Regions from separate parts of the Streptomyces sp. A2-16 genome, predicted to be linked through region 1. Evidence: riboswitches for the same ligand, from Rfam matches in the RefSeq annotation. Region 1 holds a riboswitch; each other region holds the start of a gene.

Region 1 (10,404 bases):
GTACAGCGAGCCGGGCGGCTCACCCCACGCCTCCAGCATCGCGTCCCGCAACGACGGGTCCAGCTTGTCGAACCACGCCCGGTAGTCGGCGAGCGGCACCCGCGCGGGAGCCGACGCCAGCTGGTCCTCGGTGAGCCACTCGACGTCGTGCCCGCCGGCCTCGATGAGCCGGTGGATCAACTCGTCGCCGCCGGAGGGGTATTTGGTGAGGGAGTAGCCCGCCTCGGAGAGCGCGTCCAGCACCCGCACCGCCGAGGCGGGGGTGTCGAGGCCCACCGCGTTGCCGACCCGCGAGTGCTTCGTCGGGTACGCGGTGAACACGAGCGCCAGCTTCTTCTCGGCGTTCGGCTTGTGCCGCAACCTCGCGTGCCGTACGGCGATCCCGGCGACCCGCGCGGCCCGCTCGGGGTCGGCCACGTACACCGGAACGTCGTCGGGCCCCTGCTCCTTGAAGGAGAACGGCACGGTGATCAGCCGTCCGTCGAACTCCGGGATCGCGACCTGCATGGCCGCGTCCATGGGGGACAGGGCCGCGTCGGACTCGTCCCAGGCCGCTCTGGACGAGGTGAGGCAGAGTCCCTGCAGCACGGGCACGTCGAGGTCGGCCAGCGCCCCGATGTCCCAGGCCTCCTCGTCGCCGCCGGCCGAGGCCTGCGAGGCGTGCGTGCCGCCGGCGGCGAGGACGGTGGCGACCAGGGCGTCGGCCCCGGCGAGGATCTCGTAGAGCCCGGGGTCGGCTCCGCGCAGCGAACCGCAGTACACGGGAAGGGCGTTGGCGCCCCGCGCCTCGATCGCGTCGCACAGGGTGTCCACGAAGGCGGTGTTGCCGCTCAGTTCGTGGGCCCGGTAGAAGAGCACACCGACGGTCGGACGGCCCTCCGCCCGGGCACGGTCGCCGTGGACGCCGTACTCCGGCATCTTCCGCGGCTCGACGAAGCCCTCACCGGTCAGGAGCACGGTGTCGGACAGGAACCGGGCGAGTTCCTCCAGGTTGGCGGGCCCGCCCTCGACGAGGTACTTGAGTGCCTCGGCCACCACACCGGCCGGCACGGACGACTCGGCCATCAACTCGGCGTCGGGCACGGCCTCTCCGCCCAGCAGCACGGTCGGGATGCCCGACGCCCTCAGCGCGGCCAGCCCGTCCTCCCAGGCCCGCTTGCCGCCCAGCAGTCGTACGACGGCGATGTCGGCGCCGTCGAGGAGAGCGGGCAGCTCGTCCGTGACGTCGACGCGCGTCGGGTTGCCGATCCGGTAGTCGGCACCGGAAGCGGCCCGGGCCGCCAGCAGGTCCGTGTCGGCGGTCGACAACAACAACACTGTGCTCATGCGGGCGCTCCCGGTGGAATGAAAGGCAGTCCTTGCGGCGCGCCGGACTCGATGAGCCGCCACAGCGCGTCCGTGTCCGCGTGCTGTTCGATCAGGTCGCCGAGCCGGTCGAGCTGCTCCTCGCGCAGCGCGGCGAACGAGGTGTCGGGGGCCGGCACGAACCGGCGGCCCGCGGCGGCCGCCACCTCCCGCAGGAAGGCCCGCCGGAAGCCGTCCGACTCCAGCGAGCCGTGCCAGTGCGTCCCCCAGGTCTGGCCGACCCGGCAGCCGTCCAGGAAGGCTTCCCCGCCGCCGACCTGAGCGACCCCGTGATGGATCTCGTACCCCTCGACCCGCTCCCCGAGGGCCTCGCCGACGGGTCGGGTGAGGGTCTTCTCCCGCGCGAAGCGCACCCGGACGGGGAGGACGCCGAGCCCCTCGACGTGCCCCTGCCGGCTCTCGACCTCGTCCTCGATGTGCTCGCCGAGGATCTGGAACCCGCCGCAGACGCCGAGGACCGGCCGCCCCTCCGCGGCCCTTCTGACCAGCGCGTCCGCGAGCCCCCGCTCGCGCAGCCACTCGAGGGCCCTGACCGTCCCCCGGGTCCCGGGAACGACGACGAGGTCGGCGTCGGCCAGCTCCTCCGGCCGGTCCACGAACCGCACCACGACACCCGGTTCGGCGGCCAGGGCGTCCACGTCGGTGAAGTTGGACATCAGCGGGACGGCGCACACGGCCACCCGCAGCACGTCCTCCCCGACCGGCGGGGCGACGGCGGACTCCCGGACGGTGCCCCGCAGGGAGACCCGCAGCCCGTCCTCCTCGTCGATCCCGAGCCCGTGCCGGAAGGGCAGCACGCCGTACGTGGACCGCCCGGTGAGCCCGTGGAGCATGTCGAGCCCGGGTTCGAGCAGCGAGACATCCCCCCGGAACTTGTTGACGAGGAACCCCGCGACGAGCGCCTGGTCCTCGGGGCCGAGCAGCGCGACGGTCCCGAAGAACGAGGCGAACACCCCGCCCCGGTCGATGTCCCCGACGACCAGCACCGGAATGCGGGCGTTGCGGGCGATGCCCATGTTGACGATGTCGGTCCGCCGCAGGTTGATCTCGGCCGGGCTCCCGGCCCCTTCACAGATCACCGCGTCATACGTGCCCCGCAGTTCGGCGAGACAGTCGAGCACGGTCCCCAGCAGCTTCTGCTGCCGCCCCCCGTGGTACCCGCGCGCACTCAGCTCACCGACGGGCTTCCCGAGCAGCACGACCTGACTGCTCTGCTCGCCACCGGGCTTGAGCAGCACGGGATTCATCAGCGCGGTCGGCTCGATGCGGCAGGCCTGCGCCTGCATGGCCTGCGCCCGCCCGATCTCGGCACCCTCGTGGGTCACGAACGAATTGAGGGACATGTTCTGCGCCTTGAACGGCGCGACCTTGACCCCCTGCCGCACCAGCCACCGGCAGATCCCGGCGGTGACGACGCTCTTGCCGGCGTCGGAGGTGGTACCGGCGACGAGAAGACCCCCGCCCCTCATGCCGTACGCCCCTTCACAAAGGCCCGCGCGGCGACACCGACGCCGAGCGCGAGCAGCCCGACGCGCCGTGACAGCCGTACGGCGCGCTCGATGTCGTACGTGGCGACGGCACGCCCTCGCGGGTTGAGCACCGGCCGGTGCTCGACGCGCCCCGCGTACGAGAGGGTCCCCCCGAGCCGCACCCCGAGCGCTCCCGCGAACGAGGCTTCCACGGGACCGGCGTTGGGACTGGGATGCTTGGGCGCATCCTCCCGCCAGGACCGCACGGCACCCCGGGGACTGTCACCGGCCAGAGCGGCGAGCACGGCGGTGAGCCGCGCCCCCGGCCAGCCGGCGAGGTCGTCGAGCCGGGCGGAGGCCCACCCGAAACGCCGGTGGCGGGGCGACTTGTGCCCCACCATGGCGTCGAGCGTGTTGACGGCCCGGAACCCGAGCAGCCCCGGCACCCCGGCGACGGCACCCCACACGAGGGCCCCGACGACGGCGTCCGAGGTGTTCTCGGCGACCGACTCCACGACGGCGCGGGCGATCCCGTCGGCGTCGAGGGCGTGCGGATCCCGTCCGCACAGATGGGGCAGCCGCTCCCGGGCCGCGTCGATGTCCCCGGCCTCCAGCGCCCGTTCGATGACCCGGGCCTCCCGCACGAGCGAGGTCCCGCCCACGACGGCCCAGGTGGCGGCCGCGGTCAGCGCTACGGAGGCGGTTCGGGAGGGACGTACGACATGCTCCGCCGCCGCCCCGAGCCCCACCGCACCGCCCACGCACACCGCGGTGTGCAGCGCGCCCCACCCACGGTGGTCCCGCCACGACACCCGTTCCAGGGCGCCCGCGGCCCGTCCGAACGCGGCGACCGGGTGCCCACGACGTGGGTCACCGAGGAGAAGGTCACCGATCAGACCGGCGGCGGCGCCGTACGCGTGGACGCGATCGGCACGCACCGGCTCAGCCGATCGCGGGGTCGTTCAAGTGCCCGGTGGCGCAGGTGGATCGGCAGGCGAGCATCGCGTCATGTCCTCACTCAGGGTGTCCACGCCCTGGTTCGACGAGTCCGGCGGCGAGAGTTCCTGGCTCCCGGGGGTGTCTACCCCGGTGACAGTGGCGGGACCGCGCCGGATTCGCACCGGCTTCCTCTCCTGCCGCCGTATATGGCTCCGGCAGTCCACCACGGCCCTTCGAGAGCCGTCAACTCGCTGTTGACCTGCGGCGGGGGAGTGTGCAGAAGCCCACACCGCGGGTCGCACAAGGACGGCCGGGCGGCCGCGGAACTGTGCGTTCCGCGGCCGCCCGGCCGTCGGGTGACGGACTGTCGTCAGGCCACGATCAGATAGATCCCGTACGCCACCGCCGCCGCGCAGGCCGCGAAGCAGGCGTAGGCGCCGGTGACCGCGAGGGCGGCCGAGCCGCCCTGGGCCGTGGCCCGCTCCTGGCGGGACAGACCCATGATGCCGAGGGTGAACAGGGCCACGAGGCCCACGGTGACGACGAGGCTGACGCCGAAGACGGAGCCGAGGGCTTGCCAGTCGATCTGCATGGTGAGGCTTCCTTGGTACGGGGGCTCAGACGGCGGCGGCCGGCGGGGCAGCCGGTTCCGTGGTGGCGGGCGGGGCCGGGATCGTGGCGGTGAGGCCCTCGGTCACGTTGCCCGCGGGCGGCGGGGTCACGGCGGCGATCGCCTGCGTCACCACACCGGCCGGCTCGTCGGTCTCGTTGACGTTGGAGGCGTCCACGACCTCACGCCGCGAGATCTTCCAGATCGCCGCGCTGGAGGCGACGAGGAAGACCGCCACGACCGCCGTGCCCCAGTTGCCGAGATCGGTGACCGACTCGGCCAGGGCGCCCACCAGGGCCGCCGCCGGGAGGGTGAGGCCCCAGGCGACGAACATCCGGGTGGCCGTGGACCAGCGGACCACGCCGCCCTTGCGGCCGAGGCCCGCGCCCATCACCGAACCGGAGACGGAGTGCGTGGTGGAGAGGGAGAAGCCGAGGTGGGAGGAGGCCAGGATGACGGTGGCCGCGCTGGTCTGGGCGGCGAAGCCCTGCTGCGGCTGGAGGTCGGTCAGGCCCTTGCCCATGGTGCGGATGATGCGCCAGCCGCCGAGGTAGGTGCCGAGCGCGATGGCGAGACCCGCGGAGAGGATGACCCAGGTGGGCGGGTCGGAGTCGGGGGCGACGGCGCCGCCGGCGACCAGGGCGAGGGTGATGATGCCCATCGTCTTCTGCGCGTCGTTGGTGCCGTGGGCCAGCGAGACCAGACCGGCCGAGGCGATCTGACCGGTGCGGTAGCCCTTCGCGGCGGCCTTGCCGTCGGCCTTCTTGCCGAGCGAGTAGGAGAGCCGAGTGGCCAGCATGGCGGCGACGCCCGCGACGATCGGTGCCGCGACCGCCGGGATCAGGACCTTGGTGACGAGCGCGTCGCCGTGGACCGCCCCGAAGCCCGCCGAGGCGATGGTGGCGCCGATCAGACCGCCCATGAGGGCGTGCGAGGAACTGGAGGGCAGTCCCACCAGCCAGGTCAGCAGGTTCCAGAGGATCGCGCCGACCAGGGCGGCGAAGATGACCTCGGGACGGATGCCGGTCTCGTCGACGAGACCCTTGGAGATCGTGTTGGCGACCTCCACGGAGAGGAAGGCGCCCACAAGGTTCAGCACGGCGGACATGGCCACCGCGACCTTGGGCTTGAGTGCACCGGTCGAGATGGTGGTGGCCATCGCGTTGGCGGTGTCGTGAAAACCGTTCGTGAAATCGAACGCGAGTGCGGTAACAACCACAATCGCGAGGATCAGCGAGAAGTTTTCCATTTACCCAGGCAATCGTTCGAGGTCATTGGCTTGTTGAACGTAAGTAACCTGGATGAACGGAAGGTGAACTGAGGCGGGCCGCACGGTGACCGTAATCTACGGCTATTGCCGTGCCGAAGCCCGCAGCCACCGCGCGTCCCGTGTGTCACACGGCTACGCCCCGCCGGCGAACCTCTTCAGCTGCCTCGCCGACCCGTTGAAGAGATTCTGGTCACCCGGCAGGCTGCCGCTGTTGTCGTACTGCCAGAGCGTCCAGTACGACCATCCGGCGGGCAGCGCTCCCGCGTCCGCGGAGTTGTAGCGGGCCACCCACAGCGCGTGATCGGCGGCGAAGGCGCCGCTGCCGCCCGTGCAGGCGTTCCACCAGTGGGCGGTCGTGTAGATCACCGGACGCCGCCCGGTCAGCCGCCGCACCTCGTCGCTGAACGACCTGATCCAGTCGACCAGCTTCGCCTTGGACATGCTGTAGCACTTGTGCTTCTTGTCGTACGGGTTGTATTCGATGTCGAGCGCGGGCGGCAGCGTCCAGCCGTCCGCGGACCAGGCGCCGCCGTTGCGCACGAAGTACGCGGCCTGCGCCTTGCCCGACGACTTGTCGGGCAGCGCGAAGTGGTACGCCCCGCGGATGATGCCCGCCTCGCGCGCCCCGTTGTACTGCTGCCCGAAGTGCGGATTGCGGTAGGCGGTCGACTCGGTCGCCTTGACGTAGACGAAGCTGGCGCCCTTGGCCCTGGCCTTCCGCCAGTCGACGTTCTTCTGGTGCGAAGAGACGTCGTGCCCCTTGGGCAGACTCGCCGCCGAGGCGGGCGCCCCGGCGAGCGCCACACCTCCCACGGTGAGCGCGGCCACGGACACGGCCAGGGCGCGGGTTCGGTGACGGGCAGGCTTGCGATCACGGGCCATGTGTCCCCCCGGAATGGCGTCGCGCAGAACAAAGCCCAGAGATTACTGGAAGATCATCGAATTGCGGGCGATCTCCGGCCAAACCGCATGAGAGGGGCGCGTATACGCAAATGCGCCCTTGCGGAACCCCCGCTCGCGCCCCTGAAGCGTCCCGCCCGGGCGCTCCGGCTGGCAGGATCGCAGCATGGCTGAGGAACCGCGGGACGTACGGGCTGCCGGGGACGGCGCACAGGACGCGTTCGAGGCGTGGGGGAGAGGTGTACGCGCCGAAGAGGCTGACGCCTGGGGCGAGTTGGTCGACACGGCCCGCCGCACGGTCACCGAACGACTGGTCGTCGGCACGTCCGGCAATGTCTCGGTGCGCGTCGGGGACACGGTCCTGGTCACCCCGTCCGGCGTCCCCTACGACCGCCTCACCCCGGACGACGTGACAGGCGTCGACCTGGACGGCCGCCAGGTCCTCGGCACGCTGCTCCCCACCAGCGAACTCCCCATGCACCTGGCGGTCTACCGCAGCACCGACGCCCTCGCCGTCGTCCACACCCACGCCGTGCACGCCACCGCCGTCTCCACGCTGGTGCCCGAACTCCCGGCGATCCACTACATGACGGCCGCACTCGGCGGCCCCGTCCGGGTCGCCCCCTACGCCACCTACGGCACCGACGAGTTGGCCGAGAACATGCTCCACGCCCTCGCCGACCGCTCCGCCTGCCTCCTCCAGAACCACGGCACGATCGCCTACGGCAACACCCTCGCCCAGGCCTACGACCGCACAGCCCAACTCGAATGGATGTGCCACCTCTGGCTGACCGCCCGATCCCTGCCCGACCTGACCCCCCACCTCCTGACCGAGGAACAGCTCGCGGCGGCGGGGGCGCAGCTGCGGGGGTATGGCCAGCGCGGCTGAGGGGTGCCGGGTCAGGTGGTCGGGCGGCTGTCGGAAGGTGGGGGCTGGTCGCGCAGTTCCCCGCGCCCCTGGGAGTTGCAGTGACCCGGCGCCACGACGGGCCGTTCGCCGGATCGTGCGGCACGACGGGCCGCAAGCCGCCGACGGCGCGAAGGGGACGGGGTGGGGGGTGTCCGCCCGCAGCGGCCGGCGTCCGTTACCGAGCCCTGCTCGATCGGCAGCAACCGCCGGACCGAGGACGGATACCCCCCACTCCGGCCCCGACCCCCAACGCACCCGCACGCGCTACACAAGCCCCCACCGAACCGAAACAGGCCGCCGCAGGCATCGCAGGACCGCGGAGAACCCACAGAAGGCCCCCGCCCACTGGCAGTCCCCCGCCTCCCCCAGGACACTGAACATCGTGCGCACTGTCACCGCGACGGCCGCTGCCGTCACCGCAGCCCTGGCGGCCGGCGCAGCCGGAATCGTCGCCGGAAGGATCGCCAGCGACGCCGGACTGAAGCCGCCCCCGGGCCGCCCGCTGCCCGGCGAACCCCGGCTCACCGTCCACTCCACCGCCGCCGGCCGCATCACCCTCACCCGCGACCTCGCCACCCTCCGCCCCGGCACCTACGGCCTCGTCGGCCACGCCTCCCACGCCGTCGTCGGCGCCGTCCTCACCGCCGAACCGCACTCCGCCGACACCGTCGTCCGCCGCCTCGAACGCGTCACCCGGGGCACCCTCGCCCAGGGCGACAAGGTCCAGCTCACCCCGGCCCTCCACGTCGGCGACCCGAAGTCCGCCCTCGGCCTCGACCACACCGACGTCGACATCCCCGGAGAACTCGGCACCCTCCCCGCGTGGTTCGTCCCCGGCACACGGGACACCTGGGTCATCGCGGTCCACGGCCTCGGCACGACCCGCGAACACGCCCTGAACCTCATGGAGTTCCTGCACCGCCACCGCTTCCCGGTCCTCGCCCCCGCCCACCGCGGCGACGCCGGCGCCCCCCGCCCGGCGGACGGCCTGAACCACTTCGGCGAGACCGAGTGGCGCGACCTGGACGCGGCGATGCGCCACGCCGTCGACCACGGCGCCCGCCAACTCGTCCTGCTCGGCTGGTCCACCGGCGCCACGATGGCCCTGCGCGCCGCCGCCCGTTCGGAACTGCGCGACCGCGTCAAGGGGCTCGTCCTGGACTCCCCGGTGCTCAGCTGGGAGCTGACCCTGCGCGCCCTCGCCGCGGCCCGCCGCACCCCCGGCGTCCTCCTCCCGCTCGCGGTGCGCGCGGCACAGGGCCGCACCGGCCTGCCCAGCGACCACTCCGGCCTGTACGCCGACCGCACCGTCCCGTACGACGACCACGAGGACCGCACCGACGACATGGGCCCCGACCGGCCCCCGCCGCCGACCCTGGTCCTCCACGGTCCGGACGACACGATCGCCCCCTGGGAGCTCTCCCGCCGTCTCGCCGCCGGCCACCCCGACCGGATCACCCTCCACACGGTCCGTCAGGCCCCCCACGCGGCGATGTGGAACGCCGACCCGAGCGCCTACGAAGAGGCACTGCGCCGTTTCCTCACCCCCCTGATGTGACCTGCGGGCGCCCCGGTCCCACAGGTTCCGTTTAAGCCCGTACTACTGGCCTGATCTCGGTGTATGCCGCCCGGCGCGGCCCCGGCGCCGACCCCCGCCGACGGCCGCGGCGGCATTCCGTTTGGGTTTTCGGACCGTCAACCGGAAGACTGCACCCGTGACGTCCCGTATCCCGCGCGACTCCAGGCTTCGACTCGTCCGCCCGCGACCCCTGGCCGCCGCACCCTCAGCCGTGAACCAACGGCGCCCGCGCCGCCCCGCGCCCCGCCCGCCGGAGGGCACACCGGCCCCCGCGGAACTGGCCAGAATGGCGCGCTCCGGTCTGGCCGACGCGGCCCGCGTCGCGCACTGGGCCGACAGCGCCCTGGGCCCCGGCAGGGACAGCGCGGGTTCCGACACGAACGGCACCCTCTCCGACGAGACAGCCGGGCGCGCGGCCGAGGATCTCGGCCTGACCGTGGCTCAGGTCCGCGGCGACTGGGACACCGCCCGTCTCGCCGGCCTCGTCGAGGTGCACGGCGACAGCGCCCGCCCGGGCTGGCGGCTGCGCGCCTGGGACCGCGACGACAGTGCCGTACTGCGCGGCTGGGTCGCCCTGTTCGACGCCTGGTCGCTCGCCGTCCCGGAGCCCGACGGCCGCGAGCCCGCCGCCGTCGCCGAGGTCGTCTCGGCCATGCCGCAGGTGCTCTCCTTCCTCCAGCTGTCGGCCGGGCCCGTCCCCGTCGAGCAGCTCCTGGACCTGTTGGAGCAGCGCGTCACCGAACTGCGCACCGAGCGCTGCGAGATCCCCTACGGCCCCCAGCCGGAGCCCGTGGAGGAACCTGCGGCGACGGATCCCCAGGACGCCCCGCTCGCCCCGCTCCTCGACTGGGCCCTGCGTGCCCTCGCCTCCGTCGGCGCCCTGACCTACGGCGACGGCCAGGCCACCCTCACCCCGCTCGGCAGCTGGGCGGTGTGGGTCAAGCTGGAGCAGATCTGCGTCGCCGCGCAGAGCCCGGCCGGCAACATCGAGGTCGCCGCCGAGGAGATGCTGCGCGGCTGCGCCCAGCTGCGCCCCAACGCGGCCCGCGCCGAGTACCGCGCCTGGCTCGCCGCCCGCCCCGTCGGCAGCGCCGTCACCGAGCTGCTCGGCGCCGCCCGCGGTGACGACGCCCTGCTGCGCGGCCTCGCCTTCGAGGCCCTGCGGGTGGTCGGCGCTCCCGCCGAACCCGATGTGCGCTCCGTGGCCGAGGAGCCCACCCTGCGGCCGTACGCCCTGCTGTGGCTGGCCGAGCACGACGGGATCGACCCGGAGGACGCCCACGAGGTCCTCACCCGACAGGAGGCCACCTGGTTGTGGGTGGACACCGCGGCCGCCGTCGCCGACCACGGCGAGGCCCCGAT
Region 2 (10,404 bases), 670 kb from region 1:
AGAAGCCGGGTGCTCCGGCCGCGGCGAACCCGAGCACGACCACGTTGCCGGTCATGTTCGCGGTGAAGACGTGTTCGAGGCCGAGATAGCTGACGGCGTCGATCAGTCCGCTGACCACCGTCAGCCCCAACAGCACGGCCACCAGGCGCAGTCCGCGTGCCTCGGGGTCGTCGGCCGGCTTCGTGCCGGTGCTGCTCTGTTCGCTCATCGAGTCTCCGGACGGCCGGACGGGCAGGGTGCACCCAAGTCCACCACGGAAGCGGGGGAGTCTCGGATGTCGGCGCGAACCGCGCGTCCGTAGCGTCGCGGACATGAGTGATGAGACGCGCAAACACCGAGGAGAACGGGCGAGTCGGCGGACGCGGAAGGTGCTCGCCGGAGCGGCGGCCCTGCTGCTCGCCGGTCTCGCCGCGGCCCCGGTGGCGGCGGCCGCCGGTGAGCACGCGCATCGGACGTCACGCGGTGACCTGGTCTCCGTCACACCGGTCGCCGACCGGGGCGCCGGGCAGGTCAGGTCGTTCCTGGCCGAGCAGGGCGTCGACGCCGACGTGGTCCGGTACGGCTTACGGGCGTACCGGCTGACCTACCGGACCGTGGGCCCGCACGGCGAGCCCACCACCGCGACCGGGCTGCTGACGCTCCCCAAGGGCGGCGCCCACCGGCTCGACCTGGTCTCCGACACCCACGGCACGATGGTCGACCGCGACTACGCGCCCTCGGCGAGCGAGGACTTCGGACGGGTGCCGTCGTATCTCAACGCGGCTGCGGGCCGCGCGGTCGTCGCCCCCGACTACCTCGGCCTCGGCGGGGGGCCGGGGTTCCACCCGTACATGGACACCGCCTCGTCGGTGACGGCCTCCGTGGACATGCTGCGTGCCGCCCGGGCGGCCGCGGACCGGCTCGGCCGTCCGCTCACCGGGGACGTGTACGCGACCGGGTTCTCGCAGGGCGGCCAGGTCGCGATGGCGCTCGGCAAGGCCCTGGACGGGGGTGCGGACCGGCACTTCCGGCTCCGGGCGCTCGCGCCGGTCAGCGGCCCGTACGACCTGGAGGGCCAGGAGATGCCCGCCCTGTTCGACGGCCGGGTCAACGACACCAGCGGGGTCCTGTACATCGCGTACTGGCTGGTCGCGCAGAACCGCCTGCACCCCCTCTACAAGGACCCATCCGACGCGTTCCGCGCGCCCTACGCGGGCCGGGTCGAGAGCCTCCTCGACGGCAGCCACGAGCAGGAGGAGGTCGTGAAGGGACTCGCGCCCTCGGTGGAGCGGCTGCTCACGCCCGCCTTCCAGGAGCGGCTGCGGCACCCGTCCGGCGCCGTGCTGGACGCGATGCGCGCCGCCGACCGCACCTGCGACTGGAAACCGCCCGTGCCGGTGCGGCTGTACGCCGGTGACGGCGACACCGACGTGCCCGTCGGCAACACCCGGACATGCGCCCGCACCCTCGCAGGTCAGGGAGCGAGGGTGCGGGTGGTCGATCAGGGGGCCGTGGACCACTTCGGCTCGGCGGTGGTGTCGGCCCCCCAGGTGGTGCGGTTCTTCGACGCCGTACGGCGGTGACGATCGGTTCTTTCCGGGTGTACGGCGGTGAGGCGTGCGGCGGCTCAGTACCAGCCGTTGGCCTGCCAGAACGCCCAGGCGCCGGTCGGGCTGCCGTAGCGGGAGTTCATGTAGTCGAGGCCCCACTTGATCTGGGTCTTGGCGTTGGTCTTCCAGTCGGAGCCGGCGGAGGCCATCTTCGAGCCCGGGAGGGCCTGGACCAGGCCGTAGGCGCCGGAGGAGGAGTTCGTCGCGTTGACGTCCCAGCCGCTCTCGTGCTCGACGATCTTGCTGAACGCGGCGTACTGCGCGGCGTTCGGGATCATCTTGTGCGCGATGGCCTTGGCCTGGGTGGACGAGCTGGTGGTGGCCGCCTGAGCCGGCGCCGCGGTCAGGACCAGGCCGGCGGTGGCGGCGGCCATCGCGACGGTGGTGATGGCCTTCTTCGGGGAAGCGATGCGGCGGGCGATACGGGAGACGGACACGGAGAACCTTTTCTTCGGGGACGGTGGTGTCGCTCGCTGTCCCGGGGGACATGCGTCGGCGCCGAGGCCCGTGGGCTTGTCGGCGCCGTGCGACGTCGTCCAGAGAAACAGGCTCGCCAGGCGTCCGCAATGACCCCTTTTACTAGTTGTGGTCGAATCGCCGGGAAAGGCCGCCTGTGTGATCCGGCTCTCAAAGCGCAGGTCAGAGGGGGTGCGCGCTGGACGATATGTCTGAATTGTTCCTACTGTTCCCTTTAGTAGGTGAGCTGGGTCATGTGGGGCGCTTCACCGCTCGGGCCCCTCGAATGTGACCTGGGCCTCGAAGGCGGCACGGCGGGTGGCCCGGCGCAGCGCCCTGAGCAGGGCCGGCCCGAGGGTGAGTGTCAGGACGACGGTGACCAGGGCCCGGCCGAGGTCCCAGCCGAGGGACGTGGCCAGGCAGTACGCGACGAATCGGGCCAGGTTGGCGGGGACCCCGGCGTGCGGGTCGAAGGCGATGCCCGAGGCCAGGGCGCCCATGAAGGGCCAGCCGGCCATGTTCATCGCGGTGCCGTAGGCGAAGGCGGCGAGGAATCCGTAGCCGGCCAGCAGCCGGACCTCCGTACGGCCCCGCGCACGGGCCGGCACCGGCAGCAGGCCCGCACCCATCGTGAACCAGCCCATCGCCAGCATCTGGAACGGCATCCACGGCCCCACCCCGCCCGTGAGCAGGGCGGACGCGAACATCGTGACGTTGCCGAGCGCGAAGCCGAAGCCGGGGCCGAGGACCCGGCCGCTGAGCACCATCAGGAAGAACATCGGCTCGATACCGGCGGTACCGGCGCCGATCGGCCTGAGCGCGGCGCCGGTCGCGGCGAGCACGCCGAGCATCGCCACGGCCTTGGGGCCGAGGCCCGACTCCGCGAGCGCCGCGGCGACCACCGCGACGAGGAGCACCAGCAGTCCGGCGAAGAGCCAGGGAGCGTCCTGGGTGTGGGTGCCGACCTGGGAGGCGGGCGGGGCGAGGAAGGGCCAGCCGAAGGCGACCACGCCCACGGCGCTGACCAGGGCGAGGGTGACGAGGGAGCGGGGGCCGAGCCGGACCGCCCGGGTCGTGAGCGGGGCGCGGGGCCCGGCCGGGGGGCTGCTGGTGACCGGGGTTCGGGTCATGACAGGGCCCTTCGCACCTGGCCGACCGTGAGCCACCGCTGCGGGGCGAGGATCTTGCTGACCTGCGGGGCGAACGAGGGGGAGGACGTGATGACGTCCGTCGCCGGGCCGTCGGCGATCACCTCGCCCTCGGCCAGCAGGATCACCCGGTGCGCGAGCTCGGCGGCGAGCTCCACGTCGTGGGTGGCCAGCACGATCGCGTGACCGTCGGCGGCGAGCTCCCTGAGCAGGCCGACGAGACGGGCCTTCGCCGCGTAGTCCAGGCCGCGGGTCGGTTCGTCCAGGAGCAGCAGGGGTGGGCGGGCGGTCAGGACCACGGCGAGGGCGAGCGCGAGCCGCTGGCCTTCGGACAGGTCGCGGGGGTGCGTGTCGTCGGTCACGCCGGGGAGGAGGTCGCCGACCAGCGCGCGGCAGGTGCCGGGTGCCGCTCCGGCGTCCTGGTCGGCGGCCCGGCACTCCTCGGCGACCGTGTCGGCGTAGAGGAGGTCACGGGGTTCCTGGGGGACGAGGCCCACGCGGCGGACGAGGTCGCGGGGGGTGGTGCGGTGGGGCGGGGCGCCGCCGACGAGGACTGTTCCGGCGGAGGGTGCCACGAGGCCGACCAGGGTGTTGAGGAGGGTGGACTTTCCGGCGCCGTTGCGGCCCATGAGGGCGATGGTCTCGCCGGGGCGGACGGTGAGGTCGATGTGGTTCAGGGCCCTGATGTGGGCTCGGCGGACGAAGAGGGCGGTGACGTCGGCGAGGTGGGCGGTGGGCGGCGTGGGCGCGGCCGGGGCGGGGTGCCTGCGGAACGCCCGCCTTCGGCGGGGCGTGCCCTTGCTCCCACCCGCACCGTCCGTGCGGGTGCCGTGGTCCACCGCGGGTGGCCCCTGTGGGGCGGTCCCGCTGTCGGCGACTGCGGACGCGGACGCGTTCTCCTTCGGTGCCCGCCCGGCCAGTCGCTCCCTCAGGTCCCCCGCCCGACGCCGAGCGTCCCGGACCGTCATCGGCAAGGGGTCCCAGCCCGCCAGGCGGCCCAGGTCCACCACCGGGGGAAACACCGGGGAGACGGCCATCATCCCGGCCGGGGTGCCCACCCTCAGCTGTGCGCCCGGGGCCGCCAGGAGGGCGACCCGGTCGGCGTACTGGATGACGCGTTCCAGGCGGTGTTCGGCCATGAGGACCGTGGTGCCGAGGTCGTGGACCAGGCGTTGCAGTACGGCGAGGACCTCCTCCGCCGCCGCGGGGTCCAGGGCCGAGGTCGGCTCGTCCAGGACCAGGACGTCGGGGTGGGGGGTGAGGACCGAGCCGATCGCGACGCGTTGCTGCTGGCCGCCGGAGAGGGTGGCGAGGGGGCGGTCGCGCAGGGACGCCAGGCCCAGCAGGTCCAGCGTCTCCTCCACCCGCCGGCGCATCACCGCCGGCGCCAGGCCCAACGACTCCATCCCGTAGGCGAGTTCGTCCTCCACCGTGTCCGTCACGAAGTGCGACAGCGGGTCCTGGCCCACCGTGCCGACCACGTCGGCCAGTTCGCGCGGCTTGTGGGTGCGGGTGTCGCGGCCGGCCACGGTGACCCGGCCGCGCAGGGTGCCGCCGGTGAAGTGCGGCACGAGCCCGCTGACCGCGCCGAGGATCGTGGACTTGCCGACCCCCGACGGGCCCACGAGCAGCACGAGTTCGCCCTCCGGCACCTCCAGGTCGACGCCCCGGACGGTGGGTTCGGCCGCCCCGTCGTACGTCACGGAGACATCCTCGAAGCGGATCACGACGACGGCTCCTCGAAGGCGGAGGTGGGGGCGGGGGCGAGAAAGGCCGGCAACAGGCCGAGCAGGACGGCCGCCGCAGGCCACAGCGGCAGGGCCGGGGCGACCAGGGGCACCGCACCGGGGTGCAGGGCGGCCGGATCGGTGGCGCCCGCGAGGAACATCGCCGTCGCCACGGCCGCGCCGGAACCGGCGATCAGGAGGGACCGGGTGGTCCAGCGGTCCGGGCGGTAGCGGGTGCGCGGGGTGCGGCGGCCGCCCAGCCGCAGGCCCGCGAGGGCGGCGGCGAGACCGGCGAGGAGGACGGGGACGCCGTAGGTGCCGCCCTCGGCGGTGAGGAGTCCGTACGTCCCCGCGCACACGCCGAGCAGTCCGCCGAGGGTGAGCGCGGTGGTCGTACGGCGGACGGCGGGCGGGACCTCGGCCGTACGGCCGTAACCGCGGGCGTCCATCGCCGCGGCGAGGGCGACCGAGCGCTCCAACGCGCCCTCCAGGACCGGGAGTCCGACCTGCAGCAGGCCGCGCATCCCGCTGTCCGGGCGGCCGCGCAGGCGACGGGCGGCGCGCAGGCGTTGCACGTCGGCGATGAGATGGGGGGCGAAGGTGAGGGCCACGACCACCGCGACACCGAGTTCGTAGAGGGCCCCGGGGAGGGACTTCAGGAGCCGGTGCGGGTTGGCTAGGGCGTTCGCCGCGCCCACGCAGATGAGGAGGGTGGCGAGCTTCAGGCCGTCGTAGAGGGCGAAGACGAGGGACTCCGCGGTGACCCTGCCGCCCAGCCGGATGCCCTGGGCCCAGTCGGGGAGGGGGAGTTCGGGGAGCGTGACGAGCACATGGGTGCCGGGGATCGGGGAGCCGAGGGCGACGGCGAAGACGAGACGGATGAGGAGGACGGCCAGGGCCAGCTTCACGAAGGCGGTGTAGGAGCGGGACCAGGGGGAGGGGCGGCGGCAGGTGGCCACCACGTAGGCGGAGACGGCGATGAGGAGGCCGAGGAGGAGGGGGTTGGTGGTGCGGGTGGCCGCGACCCCGAGACAGAGGGACCACAGCCACCAGGCCCCGGGGTGCGGTGACGCGGGCGGCACGGACCTACGGGGCATTCCTGCGCCGCCTCGTCTGCCACACCGCCGCCGCGCCCAGGATCACGACCGCCCCCGCCCCGGCGAACAGGCCCACGGACGGCCCGGAGTCCGATCCGCTCTTCTGCGGACCCGCCTCCTTCCCCGCGCCGGTCCCCTTCTCCGCCACCGGCTCGCCGCACCCCGCCGCCGGGTAGCCCGAGATCGCGCACAGCAGGGCGTTCGTGTTGTACCGGAGGGGTTCGGCGACGGATGCCAGGGCCTCCGCCGTGGTCGCGTCCCGGGGGACGGACGCGCACTCCGTGCGGCGCGCCGGGGGTGTCTCGCCGGACGGGGCGTCCGCGGCCGTGCCGAAGTCGAGGACCAGGGCCACTCGCTTGCGGCCGTCCCGCGCGGGCGTGTCCGCGCAGATCCCCGTGAACGACGCCGGCCCGCGGGGCTTCGTCGCGTCCGCCGAGTCCTCGCTCACCGCGAAGCGGAAACCCTGGACGTCTCCGTCGGAGGGGACCGAGGTCGAGGGGCCCTGGGTGGCGTAGGTCCAGGTCGTGCCGGTGTGCTCCCAGAAGGACCAGTAGCGGTACCCGGTGGCCTGCGCCGGGCTCGTCGTGGCGAGGAACAGGCCCGTCAGGAGGGAGAGGACGACCGCTCGGCGGGTCACGGCTGCTTCTTCTTGTTGCGGCTGCTCAGGAGGAAGCCGATGCCCGCCCCGGCGGCGAGACCCGCGCCGACCATCCACCAGACGGAGGTGCCGGAGTCGGTGCCGGAGTCGTCGTCCCGGGACGTGGTGGCCGGCGCCGGCCCCGTGGCGGCCAGCCGCTTCACCAGGTCCGTGCCGCCGAAGTCGCCCGGGTCGGCGCCGGCCGCCTCGGCGGCGAGGATCAGCTGGGCGTAGGCCGCCGGGCCGTTCTGCCGGGCCCACTTCGCCGAGTTCCGCTCCAGCCACGCCAGGGGCTTGCGCGCGGCCCCGGGACCGTCCTGCACGGCGAGCGCGACGACCGCGTCCGCCGTGTTGCCGTAGTCGGGCTGGTTCTCGGCACCGGGGAGCACGGACTTCAGGTAGCCGTCCTTCGCGACCGCGCCCGCGAGGAAGGAGGCTCCGTTGGCCGCGGCCTTCTCCGGGGTGAGGTCCGGTGCGTCGGTGCAGGTGCTCTCCCTCGTGGTGCCGGCCTTCGCCGTCAGCGGGCCCGTTCCGCGCGCGGCGACGACGGCCGCCGCCGTTGCGTCCGCGTTGGCGCTGAGCTTGCCCTTCTTGTCCGGCTGATAGGCGAAGGCGCCCCCGTCGGCGCACGGCAGGGACAGCTTCAGCAGGGCGTCGTAGGGCGACTCGGCGCCGGCGCGGATCTTCGAGACGGGGACGTCCTGGGTGGCGAGCGCGCCGATGACCACGGACGTCGAGTTGGCGTCGCTGGCCCCGCCGGGGGCGAAGCCCCAGCCGCCGTCCTTGTTCTGGACGGACTTCAGCCAGTTCACCGCCTTCGTGACCGCGGTGCCGTGCCCGCCGACCGCGGACAGGGCCTGGGCGGCCGCGGCCGTGCTGTTGGTGTCGACCATCAGCTTGGCGTCGCAGGCCTTGGCCGGGTCGGCGCGGAACGCCGGGAACGCGCCGCTCTCGCACTGCTGCCCGGCCAGCCAGTCGACGGCCGCGGCCGCGGGCTCCACGTGCACCCGGTGCAGGGCGATGAGCGCGAACGACTGCCGCCAGACCCCGTCGTAGGTGGGGTCGCCGCTGCCGTACAGCCCCGAGGGCAGGGAGGGCGACGGGGACGGTGAGGCGGCGACGGCGGGCGTGGCCGTGCCGATCACGACGGTGGCGGCCAGGACCGCGGCGCTGCGGCGGACGTTCATGATCGGCGGATGCCCTTCTCCCTGCGGGGAGCCGGGCAGCACGGGTGAACCCCCGGGCGGCTCGGCTCCGTATACCTCGACGGTGCCGCGCACCGGCCGGTTGCCGATGCACGCGAGCCGGTCACGAGCCGTACGGGGCGGTCCGGCTCACCGCCCGGCGAGGGCGGATCACGGTTGCGGGTCAGCGCCGGAATTGCACCGGCTTCCCCCTGTACGGGTGTGATGACGACCTGGCCACTGTACTCGCCCGTAGGGAAGCGGCTGAGGGCCGCCCGGGCAACCCCGGGAGGCGGGGGTCGTCAGACGGCCACGTACGTCACCGGGTCGCTCCCCGTCACCGCCTCCGCCCGCCCCAGCTTCACCAGTCGCCGCAGATGCGCCTCGGCCTCCGAGACCGCGATGTTCCGCGATCCGTAGGGGATCTGGTCCCAGGGCCGGTTCCACTCCATGCGCTCGGCGAGCTGCCAGGGGGTGAGGGGCTCGGCGAGGAGGGAGCGCAGGTCGGTGAGGCGTTCCTCGTGATGGGCGAGCAGTTCCCCCACCCGGGCGCTCGCGTCGGTGAAGACGTGCTGGTGGGCGGGGAGGACCTCGGCGGGGGCGAGCCGCCCGACGCGCTCCAGGGAGTCGAGGTAGTCGCCGAGGGGGTCGGTGACGGTGGTGTCGTCGGGGTCCTCGTACAGGCCGATGTGCGGGGTGATCTCGGGCAGCAGGTGGTCCCCGGAGAACAGCCGCCCGTGGCCCGGGAGCCCGGCAGGGTGCTCCTCCTCCAGGTGCAGGCAGACATGGCCCGGGGTGTGCCCGGGGGTCCAGATCGCGCGGAGTCTGCGGCCGGGGAGGTCGAGGAGCTCACCGGGGACGATCTCGCGGTCGGGCAACGCGGGGGAGAAGCCCGGGAGTTCGCGGCGGCGGGCGGTGCGCAGGGGGGCTATGTGCTCCTCGGGGGCGCCGGCGGCCTCCAGCTTGGCCGTCATGTAGGTGAACCAGCGCTCGGCCCGGGTCTCGCGGGTGCGCCGCACGATCGCGGAGTCCGCCGCGTGCATCGCGATCCAGGCGCCGGAAGCCTCGCGCACCTGCCCGGAGAGGCCGTGGTGGTCGGGGTGGTGGTGGGTGATGACGACCCCGTGGATCTCGCCGATGCCGGTCCCGCACGCGGTCAGCCCCTCGGCGAGGGTGTCCCGGGAGGCCGGGTCGTCCCAGCCCGTGTCGACCAGCACCGGTCCCCGGTCGGTCTCGACGACGTACACGAGCGTGTGGCCGAGGGGGTTGTCGGGGATGGGCACCTGGACGGACCGGACGCCGCCGCCATGGTCGTGCACCTGCGCCATGAGCTCCCCAATCACCGCGTCCGCCCACTGCGGCCCACTATAACTAGAACGAGTTTCGACGGTAGCCCGAGGTCACCAATAGCCGTGATGTGCGGCCCGTGGACTCCTCCGAGTGGAACTGGTATCAGTTCCGTATCTGATGGATCGTCAGCAAGCCGCCCCAGGGAGGCGTTCGCCATGACCGAGCTCGTGGAACACGGACAGCTGTTCATCGGCGGGGAGTTGGCCGACCCCCTGGGCAAGGACGTCATCGAGGTGATCTCCCCGCACACCCAGGAGGTCATCGGACGGGTGCCGCACGCCTCCCGGGCGGACGTGGACGCGGCCGTCGCCGCCGCCCGCACCGCCTTCGACGAGGGCCCCTGGCCGCGGATGTCCCTCGACGAGCGCATCGAGGTCGTCACCAGGATCAAGGACGCCATCGCGATACGGCACGAGGAGATCGCCCGCGTGATCTCCTCCGAGAACGGCTCCCCGTACTCCTGGAGCGTCCTCGCGCAGGCCCTCGGCGCGATGATGGTCTGGGACTCGGCGATCACTGTCGCGCGGAACTTCACCTACGAGGAGACACGCGACGGAGTCCTCGGCCGCATCCTCGTGCGCCGCGAGCCGGTCGGGGTCGTGGCGGCCGTGGTGCCGTGGAACGTCCCGCAGTTCGTCGCCGCCGCCAAGCTCGCGCCCGCGCTGCTCACCGGCTGCACGGTGGTGCTCAAGCCGTCGCCCGAGTCGCCGCTGGACGCCTACATCCTGGCCGAGATCACCAAGGAGGCCGGGCTGCCGGAGGGCGTCCTGTCCATCCTCCCGGCCGACCGCGAGGTCAGCGAGTACCTGGTCGGGCACCCGGGGATCGACAAGGTCTCGTTCACCGGCTCGGTGGGCGCCGGCAAGCGCGTGATGGAGGTCGCCGCCCGCAACCTCACCCGCGTGACACTGGAGTTGGGCGGCAAGTCGGCGGCCGTGGTCCTCCCGGACGCGGACGTCGAGGAGGCCGTCGCCGGGATCGTCCCGTCCGCCTGGATGAACAACGGGCAGGCCTGTGTGGCCCAGACCCGCATCCTGCTCCCTCGCTCCCGCTACGACGAGTTCGCCGAGGCGCTGGCCGCGGCGGCGAGTGCCCTGGTCGTCGGCGACCCGCTCGACCCGGCCACCCAGGTCGGCCCGCTGGTCGCCGAACGTCAGCAGCGCCGCAACCTCGACTACATCAGGATCGGCCAGGAGGAGGGCGCGAAGATCCTCAC
Region 3 (10,404 bases), 7.0 Mb from region 1:
TCGTCTGAGCGGGACCCGGCCCGGGACGACCTGCGGCGAAGGCAGCCGGCAGGCCGGCCGGGGACCGTCAGCCCGGGAAGCTCATCAGGGCGACCGGGGCGGACGTGGGGTGCTTCGAGCCGCCGTCGGGTTCGACGGTGACGCCCATGCCCGACGCGCCGTCGACGGCACCCCGCATCAGGACCGCCTGGTCGCTGCGACCGGGGTCCATCAGACCGGCCGACCGCATGGTGCCGTCGTCGTCGAACCACAGCTGGTAGACCTTGCCGCCGGGCGGCCGGGCCATCCCGGAGACGGCGAACACGGCCTTGTCCAGGCCGCGGGAGACGACGACGGTGCCGGTGGCGCCGTCCGCCAGCTCCGCGACCCGCGTCCTGGCGTCCGGCGCGGACAGCACGGCGGCGAGTTCGTCCGTCGTCCGTGTGGCCCGGCCCGCCTGGTCGCGGGCGTCCTCGGCGCGCTGGTACTGCCACACGGTCGTGCCGCCCAGCGCCGCGGCCGCCGCGAGACAGGCCGCCAGCGCCCACCGGGACAGTGCCCGGGTGCGCGGGCCGGAACGGAAGGGGAGCGCCTGGGACGGTGATCCGGGCGGCACCTGCCGGACGGTGGTGATCCGGCGCAGCACCTGCTCACGCAGGCCGGGCGGGGTCGCGGTGGTGGCGGCGAGGCCCAGCCGGACCGCGGTGGCGCGCAGTTCGGCGGTCTCCTGGGCGCACGGTTCGCAGCCCGGGAGGTGGCGCTCGAAAGCGGCGCTCTCGTCGTCGGACAGCGCGTGCAGTGCGTAGGCACCCGTCATCCGGTGCAGGTCGATGGTCGTCACGCGGTCACCCCCAGGCAGTCGCGCAGCCGGATGAGTCCGTCGCGCAGTCGGGTCTTCACGGTGCCGAGCGGAAGCGCCAGCGCCTCCGCCACCTGGCGGTAGGTCAGTCCGCGGTAGTAGGCGAGGGTGACGGCCTGGCGCTGGATCTCGGTCAGGGTGCGCAGACAGCGCCGTACCTGTTCCCGTTCCAGGCGGGCCTCGACGTGCTCGGCCACCTCGTCGTACTCGGGCAGCCGGTCCAGCAGGGCGGCCTTGTGGTCCCGGGCGGCCGCGGCGTCCACGGAACGGACCCGGTCCACCGCCCGCCGGTGCGCCAGCGTGAGGATCCAGTTGATGGCCGTCCCCCGGTCGGGGCGGTAGCGGGGAGCGGTCCGCCACACCTCCACGAGGACCTCCTGGACGACCTCCTCGGACTGCGCCTGATCACGCAGCACGGCGCGCACGACCCCCAGGACGGAACCCACCACGGTGTCGTAGACCCGGGCGAACGCCTCCTCGTCGCCCAGCGCCACCCGGCCCACCAGCTCCTGCAGGTCGGGTTCCGCGGAGGGTTTTCTTCCGATATGCACCGCTTCTTTCACCGAGGGCCTCCACGATCGGGACATGTCCGGGCGTAATCCGTTTCTGCGGAGGTCGCGGATTGGATGCGCAGGGGACGAACTCGTGGGCGGAAAATCCTTCGCCCCGCCCCCGGCCCGCCGCCTACCCTCACCTCATGCAGCGTGTCCGAGCCATCCCGTCGATCACGACGACGCCGGAGCAGGTCCCGGCGCGCTGACAGCTGACGCAGTCCGAAGCCCCGGGGCGAGTGCCCCGGGGCTTCGTCGTTCCCGCCGGTTCCTCGCCCCCTGTGAGCGAGGGAGAACCACCATGCACGACCACCGCCGACTCGGCCGTGAGCTCGATCTGTTCGACACCGACCCACTGATGGGCGCGGGGCTGCCGTACTGGCTGCCCGACGGGGCCGTCGTACGGCACGCCCTGGAGGAGTACGTCAGGGAGGTCGAGCGGGCCGCCGGGTACCGGCACGTGTACTCGCCCGTGCTCGGGAAGCGGGAGCTGTACGAGATCTCCGGGCACTGGTCGCACTACAGCGACGACATGTTCCCGCCGATGCGGCTGGGCGGCGGCGGTGAGGAGAGCCGGGGCGAGGAGCTCGTGCTGCGGCCCAGCCTCTGCCCCCATCACGCCCTCATCTACCGCTCCCGCTCCCACAGCTACCGCGAGCTGCCGTTGCGGATGGCGGAGTTGGGCGGGATGTACCGCTCCGAGCCGTCCGGTGTCCTCGGCGGTCTCACCCGCGTCCGGTCCATCCAGCTCAACGACGCGCACATCTTCTGCACCCTGGAACAGGCCGCGGCGGAAGCCCGCGCCGCCCTCGACCTCATCGGGAAGGCCTACGCCGACCTCGGCATTCGAGCGAGCAGGTACCGGCTCTCCCTCCCGGGCGACTCCGGCAAGTACGTCGCCGACCCCGGGCTCTGGCGCCGCGCCACCGCTCTCCTCGAAGAGGTCCTGGACGGCGTCGAGCACGAGTCCGTGGAGGGCGAGGCCGCCTTCTACGGCCCCAAGATCGACGTACAGATCACCGACCCCGCGGGCCGCGAGTCCACCCTCTCCACCGTCCAGATCGACTTCCACCAGCCCGAGCGGTTCGACCTCCACTACATCGGTCCGGACGGCGCCAGGCATCGCCCGGTGATGGTCCACCGCAGCATCATCGGGAGCGTGGAGCGACTGGTCGCCCATCTCGTCGAGGCGCACGGCGGCGCGTTCCCGGTGTGGCTCGCTCCCGTGCAGCTCGTGGTCCTGCCGGTGGGCGACGCCCAGGAGGAGCGGGCCCTGGAGGTCGTACGGCGGGCCGAGGCGCGCGGCATCCGGGCCGAACTGTCCGGCCCCGGCCACGGCACCCTCGGCGCCCGCGTCCGCGCCGCGCGCCTCGTGCCCTACCAGGCGGTGATCGGGGAGCGGGAGGCCGAGGCCGGCTGTGCGGCCGTACGGCTGCGGGACGGACGCAGGCCGGGAGCCGTGCCCGTCGACGACCTGCTGGAGCGGGTCGGTGCCCGGGCCGGTGATCGCGGGGCCGAACTCTGGGCGGCTGCGTAAGGTCGGATCCGTACGCCGGCGACGTACGCCGAGGCCGTACGCCAGTGACGAAAGGACCCGCCGTGACCGGACAGCCCATCCCGGTGATCATCGACTGCGACACCGGTGTCGATGACGCCCTGGCCCTGCTGTTCGCCGTACGTCATCCGGGCATCGACCTGCGCGCGGTCACCTGTGTCGCCGGGAACACCGACGTCGACGGGGTGGTCCGCAACACACTGACCGTGCTGGAGCAGGCCGGGGCCGGGGACATCCCGGTCGCCCGGGGCGCCGCCCGGCCGCTGCTCGAGCCGGTGCGCACCGCACAGCATGTGCACGGCGCCGACGGCATGGGCGATCTGGGGCTGCCCGCGCCGACCCGGGTGGCGGTGGACGTGGACGCGGTGACCCTGCTCAGGCGGGAGATCCTCGCCTCGCCCAGGCCGGTCACCCTCGTCCCCACCGCGCCGCTGACGAACATCGCCCTGTTGCTGCGCACCCACCCCGAGGTGGTGCGCAACATCGAGCGGATCGTGTTCATGGGCGGCGCGGTGGCGACCGGGAACGCCACACCGGTCGCCGAGTTCAACGTCTGGCACGACCCCGAGGCGGCCGCTGTACTGCTCACCGCGGGGGTGCCGATCACGATGTACGGCCTGGACGTCTTCGAGCGGGTCGTCGTCCCGGCCGCCGACGTCCAGCGCCTGAGGGCGAGTTCGGAACCCAGCCTCCGCATGGCCGGCGAACTCCTCGCCCACCGCGACCCGGCCACCTCCGGCGACCCCACCCCCACCGGCGGTCTCGGCGACGCGGGCGCGGTGTGCGCGGTCGTCGACCCGGGTGGCCTGACCACCGAACTCCTCCCGGTGGAGGTCTCGTTGACCCCCGGCCCGACCCGCGGCCAGACCGTCGTCGACCGCCGCCGCCGTCCCGGTGAGTCCGAGATCCACGAGGGCGGACGCGAAGTGACCCTCGTGGACGTGGGCCTGGACGTGGACGTGGAGCGGTACGTGAAGCTGTGGCTGACGGCGGTGGAGGGGGTCTAGTCACCCGCTCCCCGACGTCACGGCCCTCAGGAGCCGCTGACGCCCCACCGCTGCTCCACCTTCGCGAGCCGCCAGTAGGCGATCGCCGCCGCCCACACCACCACGAACAGGCCGACGATGACGTAGCCGACGTTGTCGAGGTCGATGTCGGCGATCCAGGTGGTGAGGGCGTCGGTGAGGTCGAACTTGTCGTGCAGCACTCCGACGAGCTCGATCGTGCCGATGAAGAAGGCGACCGCGATGGACAGCCCGGTGATGGCGAGGTTGTAGAAGACCTTGCGCACCGGGTTGGAGAAGGCCCACTGGTAGGCGAAGTTCATGAAGGTGCCGTCGAGGGTGTCGAACAGGCTCATGCCGGCGGCGAAGAGGAGGGGGAGGCAGAGGATCGCGTACCAGGGGAGTCCGGCCGCCGCGCCCGACCCGGCCATCACCATGAGCGTGACCTCGGTGGCCGTGTCGAAGCCGAGCCCGAACAGGAAGCCCAGCGGGTACATCTGCCCCGGCCGGGTGATGGACCTGGTGAGCCGCCCGAGGATCCGGTTCATGAAGCCCCGGGAATCCAGGTGCTGCTCCAGCTCCTTCTCGTCGTACGACCCCGCCCGCATGGCCCGGAAGACCTTCAGGATGCCCAGCAGGGCGACCAGGTTGAGGGCGGCGATGAGGTAGAGGAACGTGCCGGAGATCGTCGTACCGAGGAAACCCAGGACCTGGTGGGTGCTGGAGCCCTCGTTCATGACCTTGCCGGCGAGCTGGGTGCCGCCCGCGATGAGCGCGGCCAGCAGCACGACGACGCTGGAGTGGCCGAGCGCGAACCAGAACCCCACCGACACCGGCCGCTTGCCGTCGGCCATCAGCTTGCGGGTGGTGTTGTCGATCGCGGCGATGTGGTCGGCGTCGAAGGCGTGCCGCATGCCGAGGGTGTAGGCGGTGATGCCGAGACCGATGCCGAAGGCCTTGTCTCCGACCTCGTAGTGCCCCGGGACGACGAGAAGGAAGAGGATGCCGAACGCGAGGACGTGCAGGGCGGCTATCGCGGCCATCAGACCGACCGTCTTCACGGTGTCCTCGCGCCGCCAGCGGAAGGAGGAGTCGGCGGCGGTGTCGGCCAGGGCAGGTTCGGTCATACGGTCAGCTCCAGCACCTCGTGGATCAGTTCCTGACGTGCCGTGGCCGGTCTCCTGGCTTACGGGTCGTGCGTGTGCGCGCCTGCCTTCCCAGTCGTGCGACCAGTGGCTTCAAGGGCACGGACACTTCCCGATCACAGTGGCGAGGGCCGCACCGGACTGGACCCTTGAGGGGTCGTCACCGGCTTCCCGAGCACCACGGCCCGCCCACCGTAGGCGGGGGCCGGGTCTCCTGCATAGCTGCACACCTGCGCAGGTATGGAAGATCACACAGGGCGGCCGCGTCTCGCGCGTGCCTGCGAGGATGAGCCCATGCACCTCGTCCCGGCCGACCGAGCCGACCGCCGCACCATCGACGGGCACCGGGTGTGCGACGCGATCGCCGCGATCGGCGACCCGGGACACGTCCGCACCTGGTCCGACCGCTTCGCCCTCCTCGCCGACCCGAACCGCCTGTCCCTCCTCCTCGCCCTGCACCGGACCGGCCCACTGGCCGTCTCCGACCTCGCGATCGCGACCGGCATGAACGACCCGGCCGTGTCGCAGGCGCTACGGCTGCTGCGGGCCGCCGGGGTCGTGGCGGGCGAGAAGGAGGGCCGCGTGGTGCGGTACCGGGTGGTGGACGAGGAGGTACGGGGGCTGTTGGGGCAGGTGCCCTGAGGATCCGGTCAGGAGCGCGTGCGGTCCAGGGACCGTATGAAGGTGGTCCAGGTGTCGGGGACGACGTGGAGTATCGGGCCGTGGGGGGCCTTGGAGTCGCGGACGGCGACGGTGCCGGGACGATTGCGGGCGACTTCGACGCACTCGCCGTTGCCGCTGCTGTGGCTGGACTTGGCGAACTCGAAGTGCGGCACGGTTCACAGCTCCTTGCGGATGCGTTCGATCAGCTCGACGGAATCCTGAAGGGCGAGTCCGTTCCTTGCGATCCGCTCGAACTTGTTGTTGTGACGGGCGGCGTCCGCCTCGCTCTCCAGCCACAGCGTAGACGAGGTCGTGTCCATGTAGACCACGTCCATCGCGCCGGGTTCGGCGAAGGAGACGACGCTGAAGGCACTGGTCATGCCGGGGTGGGAGCCCGCGAGGAACGGAACCACCTGAAGTTTGACGTTGGGCAGCCGAGAGGCCTCGACCAGGTGCGCCAGCTGGCTCCGCATGACCTCACGCCCGCCGACCAGTTGGCGTAGCGCCCCCTCTCCGACAACGGCCCACAGGTCGAGCGGACTGCTGTCCGTCAACCGCCCCTGCCGGGCGACCTTCGCCTCCACGAACCGCTCGATCTCCCCCGGCTCGTCCCAGTCGGCGTTGCCGATCGCCAGCGCCCTGGCGTAGTCCGGCGTCTGCAACAGGCCCGGGACGAAGGCCCCCTGCCAGGTCCGGACGCCGGTCGCGATGTCCTCCAGGGCCACGTACTCCACCAGAGAACGCAACTCGGGGTACTGGTTCCACCACCCCTTGGCCTTGCGGCGCTCCCGGTCGGTCCTGGCGAGGCTCAACAGCCGCTCCAGGGGCTTCGGGTCGGTCACGCCGTACAGCTCGCACAGGGTCTTGATGTCGGGATCGCGGAACGGGACCCACCCGCGCTCCATCTTGGCCACCTTGGCGGCCGTCGCCGACAGCGCCTCCGCAGCCTGCGGCTGGGTCAGGCCGGCCCGGTCCCGGAGCCTCAGCAGTTCACCGCCCAACTTGCGCGCGAGGACGGTGGATACGCGCGTTCCGCGCGTGAACTGGCCTGTGGACACCTCGGGTCACCTCCTGGTCGCGGCCAGTGTGCGGTTCACCGGAGCGACAACACAAGCCACACAGGAGACATATTTCCCCGAGACTGCTTGCGCATACAGCGAGCGCGCCACTACCGTCAGTACTCGATCGGCCACTAAAGGCAACCATTTGACGGAAGAGCACCGTGCTGTCCGCACGGCGAAGCCACCGCGACTCCCCACACCCAGGAGGACTCCGTGACCGACTCCTGCCCTCCCCGCCCTCCCAAGTCCTACGACCGCCACGACGAGGTCAGTTACACCCCGTACCCGCGCAGCGTCACCCTCGCCCGCAGACACGTCGCCGGACTCGCCGTCGACTGGGGCCATCCCGCCCTCGCCGGCGACGCGGCTTTGCTGGCAAGCGAGTTGTGCACGAACGCGTTGCTCCACGGCTGTCTACGAGACCGCCTCTTCCGCGTCGAGACGTCCCTCACCGCCACCGCCCTCCGCGTCGCGGTGACCGACCCGAGAGGCGAACGCCTCCCCGGTACCCGACCACCCCACCCCGACGACCAGTTCGGCCGGGGCCTGCTCATCGTCCGCGTCCTGGCCGGTCGTTGGGCGGTGGAGAAGCTCACGGTCGGCAAGACGGTATGGGCGGAACTGGACATCCCGGAGAAGCGCGACGAGTTACCGCCATTCGCCCAGGTCAGCGCTTGAACTGGCGCCACATGAGCGCGGCTTACCCCGCTGATGGCGTCGACGTGCGCCCGCGCGCAACCGGCGACCCGGCACGCGCCTTCCCTGTCGGCGAAAGCCGAGCCACGGTTCCTGGAGCTCCACGTAGTGCGTGTCGCGACCGGAGGGGGAAGCAGCGTGGCCAAGTGTGGTGCTCCGACCAAGACAGGCGGTCGATGTCAGCGGAAGGTGGTAGGCGGCACCTCCCGGTGTCCAGTCCATCAGGGACCGTGGTCTGCCTACGGTGTGGCGCAACGCAAGGAGAAGGAAGCCAAAGAGAAGAAGCGCAGGATCCGCAAGAAGCGCTAGCCCGGACTCAACGCCTCTGGGCCGCGCCCGGATCAAACTCCTGCAGCGCTGCTCTCCCAGCTGTGCCGGAACCGCATCGAGCGCGCCGTCGGCTATCCGCACGAATCACATAGGCCCGTCGAAGGCAGTTGGACGAAGCAGCGCTCACAGATCTGGGCGGGCTTGTCGGTGCGCTCGCGGCGGCGTTCGACAGTGGCTTGCAGTCTGGGAGCCAAAGCCGCCACACCGCCATCGGGCGGCATGGTTGCCCCGAAGTGACGGTAGCAAGCAAGGCGGGCGTCGGCAGCGTGGTGCTCACGCTCCAGTTCGTCGTCCACCGGGGGCTCTCCGGCGACCGCCAGAACTTCCTTGTATCCGCTGCCCACTTTGCCGTCGCCCGTGTGGACCACCAGCGCTGTCAGCGGTGGATCGCCGCGGCGATCGGCTTCACGCACCACCCAGCCCAGGACCGGACCGATCCAGTTGTGCAGGAGGGTCCTGGTCCGGATTCCCGTCCGACTCTGGATCTCTTCCGCCAGCTCCTTGTAAGTGATCACCGCGTGGTACGTCTGCGCTACGCCTACGAGGATCGAGTACGCCTCTGCACCCCAGGCTTCACGTGCTTTCTGGCCCGTCGGCTTGGCAATGCCGACCACGGGCTCGGATTCCTCGGGCCCCATCCCCACCCCGCCGCGCTCTCGATCCATGGCACTCTCCTGCATCCTCCCCTACGCCGACGAGTCCACCGGCAGCGCCGGACGGCGCACGGTCTTCGTCAGCCCCGCAGCATCGCGATGCCGAACGCGGAAGCCACCACGGCGGCGGCCCACAGCGCTGCGGCGGCGGACGAACGGTTGGGACTCCAGCGGAACGCGCGCCGATCCTCCGGATGCCCGCGGGCGCCGTCGCGGACGTGGGCGCGCAGGGCGTCCTCGCACACCTTCGAGAAGTCGAAGAGGGCGTCCCACAGAGATCCGTCGAACCAGTACAGGGCCACCGTCTGGCCGCCGTACGTCTTCAGCTTCAGGGTGTTTCCCCGCCCTGTCGAGGATCGACGGATCCGTTCCACGGCCGCGCATGGCACGACCACGTGACGGAACACGCCGTAACGAACGATCTCGCCGGGCCGCAGCACCAGACGGAGCAGGGAGAAGTGCCAGAGCACGGCAGCCATGACGAAGCAGACGGCCGAGCCGAACCCCGAGTCCTGCGGGCGCCGCGGAGGAACGCCGACCGCGTGGAACGCGACGAGCACCCCCATGACGGCGAAGCCCGCGGCGACGGAACGCGCCGCCAGCACACGCAGCCAACGGCGCAGCACGATCTCACCGCGCCTGTTCGGACCGTACGCCCGAGTCCTCTGCATCAGGGGAGTGGCCGGCCCGTACCAGTCCCCGAGTGCGGTCTCCCACAACGACTCCGACACACCGGGACCGTATCGGCCCGGTACGTCGGCGTGGACCATCGGGAGACAAAAGTTGCCCCACCTCGTGGCTGCGGCCGACCCGGGGCGGTCAGAACCAGTGCAGGCAGTGCGGCGGGCGGTCGGTGCGGAAGAGGGCGTCGGCGAGGGGGGCCGCGGACGGGTGGTGGGCCCGGATGTGGCCGGCGCGCACGAGTGTGCTCGGGGCGGTGCCGCCGAGGTAGACCGAGCCCAGGTCGCGCACGTCCAGGGACAGGTCGGGCTCCCGGTCGGTGGGGACGCAGTCGGCCTTGCCGTCGCGGACGGTCAGCAGGTGGCGGCCGTGCTCGCCGAGGAACGGGTCCGTCACGTCGAGGACGAGTTCCCCGTCCGTGAACCAGGCGCGCGCGGTCAGCGCACGCGGCACGTCCAGCAGCCGCACCCAGAGCCAGTCCGACTCGTCGCTCACCTTGCCGCCGCGGAAGTCCGCCAGCTGCCAGCGCAGGGGGTGATCGGGCGGGACCTGCTTGAACACGACCTTGGTGACCAGGTCGTGCTCCAGGACGAACCGGGCCAGGGCCGTGAAGACGGTGTCGTCGCAGGCGATGGTCTCGTCGACCGTCAGGGTGCCGGAGTCGACCGAGTAGCTGGCGTAGCCGTCCGGGACGCCGTCCGCGTCGCGGTGGACCGCGATGTAGCGCGGCGCCGGCGAGATCGGGGGCTGCCCCGCGCGCAGGGCCCACCAGCGGTGCGGCCGGGACAGCGCGCCGGGACGGGTGCGGCGGTACCGGTCGTAGACCTCCTCCAGGATCTCGCCGCACTCGGCCCGCCGCAGCACCTCGACCGAGCCGTCGCGGGATCCGTCGTGCGATCCGTCGCGGGATCCGTCGTGCGATCCGTCCTCCGAGCTCGCGGCCGGGCCGGGCGACTCGGTGTCGGCCGCCGCGCGTGCCCGGGGCGCGGCGAAGTCGGCCTCGTGGCGCTGCACCGTCAGCTTCGTCGTGTACGTCGCCGGTCCGTAGCCGAACCTGCCGTAGATCGTGGCCTGGGAAGCCAGCAGCACGGAGAGGAACTCCCCGCGGTCCCGCGTCTCGGCCAGCTGATGCCGCATCATCGCCGTGAGCACGCCCCGGCGCCGGTGCGAGGGAAGGACGCCGACGGCGGTCACCCCGGGGACCGGGACGAGGGACTCACCGGGCAG

Evidence for each region. A riboswitch is a leader RNA that binds a small molecule or an ion and turns the genes downstream of it on or off. The one in region 1 is predicted to bind cobalamin.
Region 2: linked by a shared signal. The riboswitch ahead of IOD14_RS35145 (prenyltransferase/squalene oxidase repeat-containing protein) and the one ahead of IOD14_RS32240 (cobalamin biosynthesis protein) in region 1 are both predicted to bind cobalamin.
Region 3: linked by a shared signal. The riboswitch ahead of IOD14_RS00635 (HoxN/HupN/NixA family nickel/cobalt transporter) and the one ahead of IOD14_RS32240 (cobalamin biosynthesis protein) in region 1 are both predicted to bind cobalamin.

The regions. Positions count from the first base shown of each region.
Region 1 is NZ_CP063808.1:7,160,129-7,170,532, reverse strand. Features, by position in the region: gene cobN (cobaltochelatase subunit CobN) at 1-1,326, opposite strand, end outside; gene IOD14_RS32245 (cobyric acid synthase) at 1,323-2,834, opposite strand; gene IOD14_RS32240 (cobalamin biosynthesis protein) at 2,831-3,772, opposite strand; cobalamin riboswitch at 3,870-4,013, opposite strand; gene IOD14_RS32235 (hypothetical protein) at 4,144-4,365, opposite strand; gene IOD14_RS32230 (inorganic phosphate transporter) at 4,391-5,632, opposite strand; gene IOD14_RS32225 (lysozyme) at 5,786-6,535, opposite strand; gene IOD14_RS32220 (class II aldolase/adducin family protein) at 6,720-7,442, shown strand; gene IOD14_RS32215 (alpha/beta hydrolase) at 7,846-9,021, shown strand; gene IOD14_RS32210 (hypothetical protein) at 9,179-10,404, shown strand, end outside.
Region 2 is NZ_CP063808.1:7,830,078-7,840,481, reverse strand. Features, by position in the region: gene IOD14_RS35180 (YoaK family protein) at 1-208, opposite strand, end outside; gene IOD14_RS35175 (alpha/beta hydrolase) at 312-1,562, shown strand; gene IOD14_RS35170 (transglycosylase SLT domain-containing protein) at 1,607-2,026, opposite strand; gene IOD14_RS35165 (ECF transporter S component) at 2,312-3,175, opposite strand; gene IOD14_RS35160 (ABC transporter ATP-binding protein) at 3,172-4,920, opposite strand; gene IOD14_RS35155 (energy-coupling factor transporter transmembrane component T) at 4,917-6,017, opposite strand; gene IOD14_RS35150 (SCO2322 family protein) at 6,007-6,654, opposite strand; gene IOD14_RS35145 (prenyltransferase/squalene oxidase repeat-containing protein) at 6,651-7,841, opposite strand; cobalamin riboswitch at 7,960-8,090, opposite strand; gene IOD14_RS35140 (MBL fold metallo-hydrolase) at 8,141-9,166, opposite strand; gene IOD14_RS35135 (aldehyde dehydrogenase) at 9,344-10,404, shown strand, end outside.
Region 3 is NZ_CP063808.1:131,580-141,983, reverse strand. Features, by position in the region: gene IOD14_RS00660 (hypothetical protein) at 1-8, shown strand, start outside; gene IOD14_RS00655 (anti-sigma factor) at 68-820, opposite strand; gene sigK (ECF RNA polymerase sigma factor SigK) at 817-1,401, opposite strand; gene thrS (threonine--tRNA ligase) at 1,691-2,926, shown strand; gene IOD14_RS00640 (nucleoside hydrolase) at 2,989-3,951, shown strand; gene IOD14_RS00635 (HoxN/HupN/NixA family nickel/cobalt transporter) at 3,978-5,075, opposite strand; cobalamin riboswitch at 5,102-5,291, opposite strand; gene IOD14_RS00630 (metalloregulator ArsR/SmtB family transcription factor) at 5,388-5,735, shown strand; gene IOD14_RS00625 (DUF397 domain-containing protein) at 5,744-5,929, opposite strand; gene IOD14_RS00620 (helix-turn-helix transcriptional regulator) at 5,933-6,814, opposite strand; gene IOD14_RS00615 (ATP-binding protein) at 7,031-7,495, shown strand; gene IOD14_RS00610 (hypothetical protein) at 7,915-8,508, opposite strand; gene IOD14_RS00605 (hypothetical protein) at 8,577-9,227, opposite strand; gene IOD14_RS00600 (GNAT family N-acetyltransferase) at 9,316-10,404, opposite strand, start outside.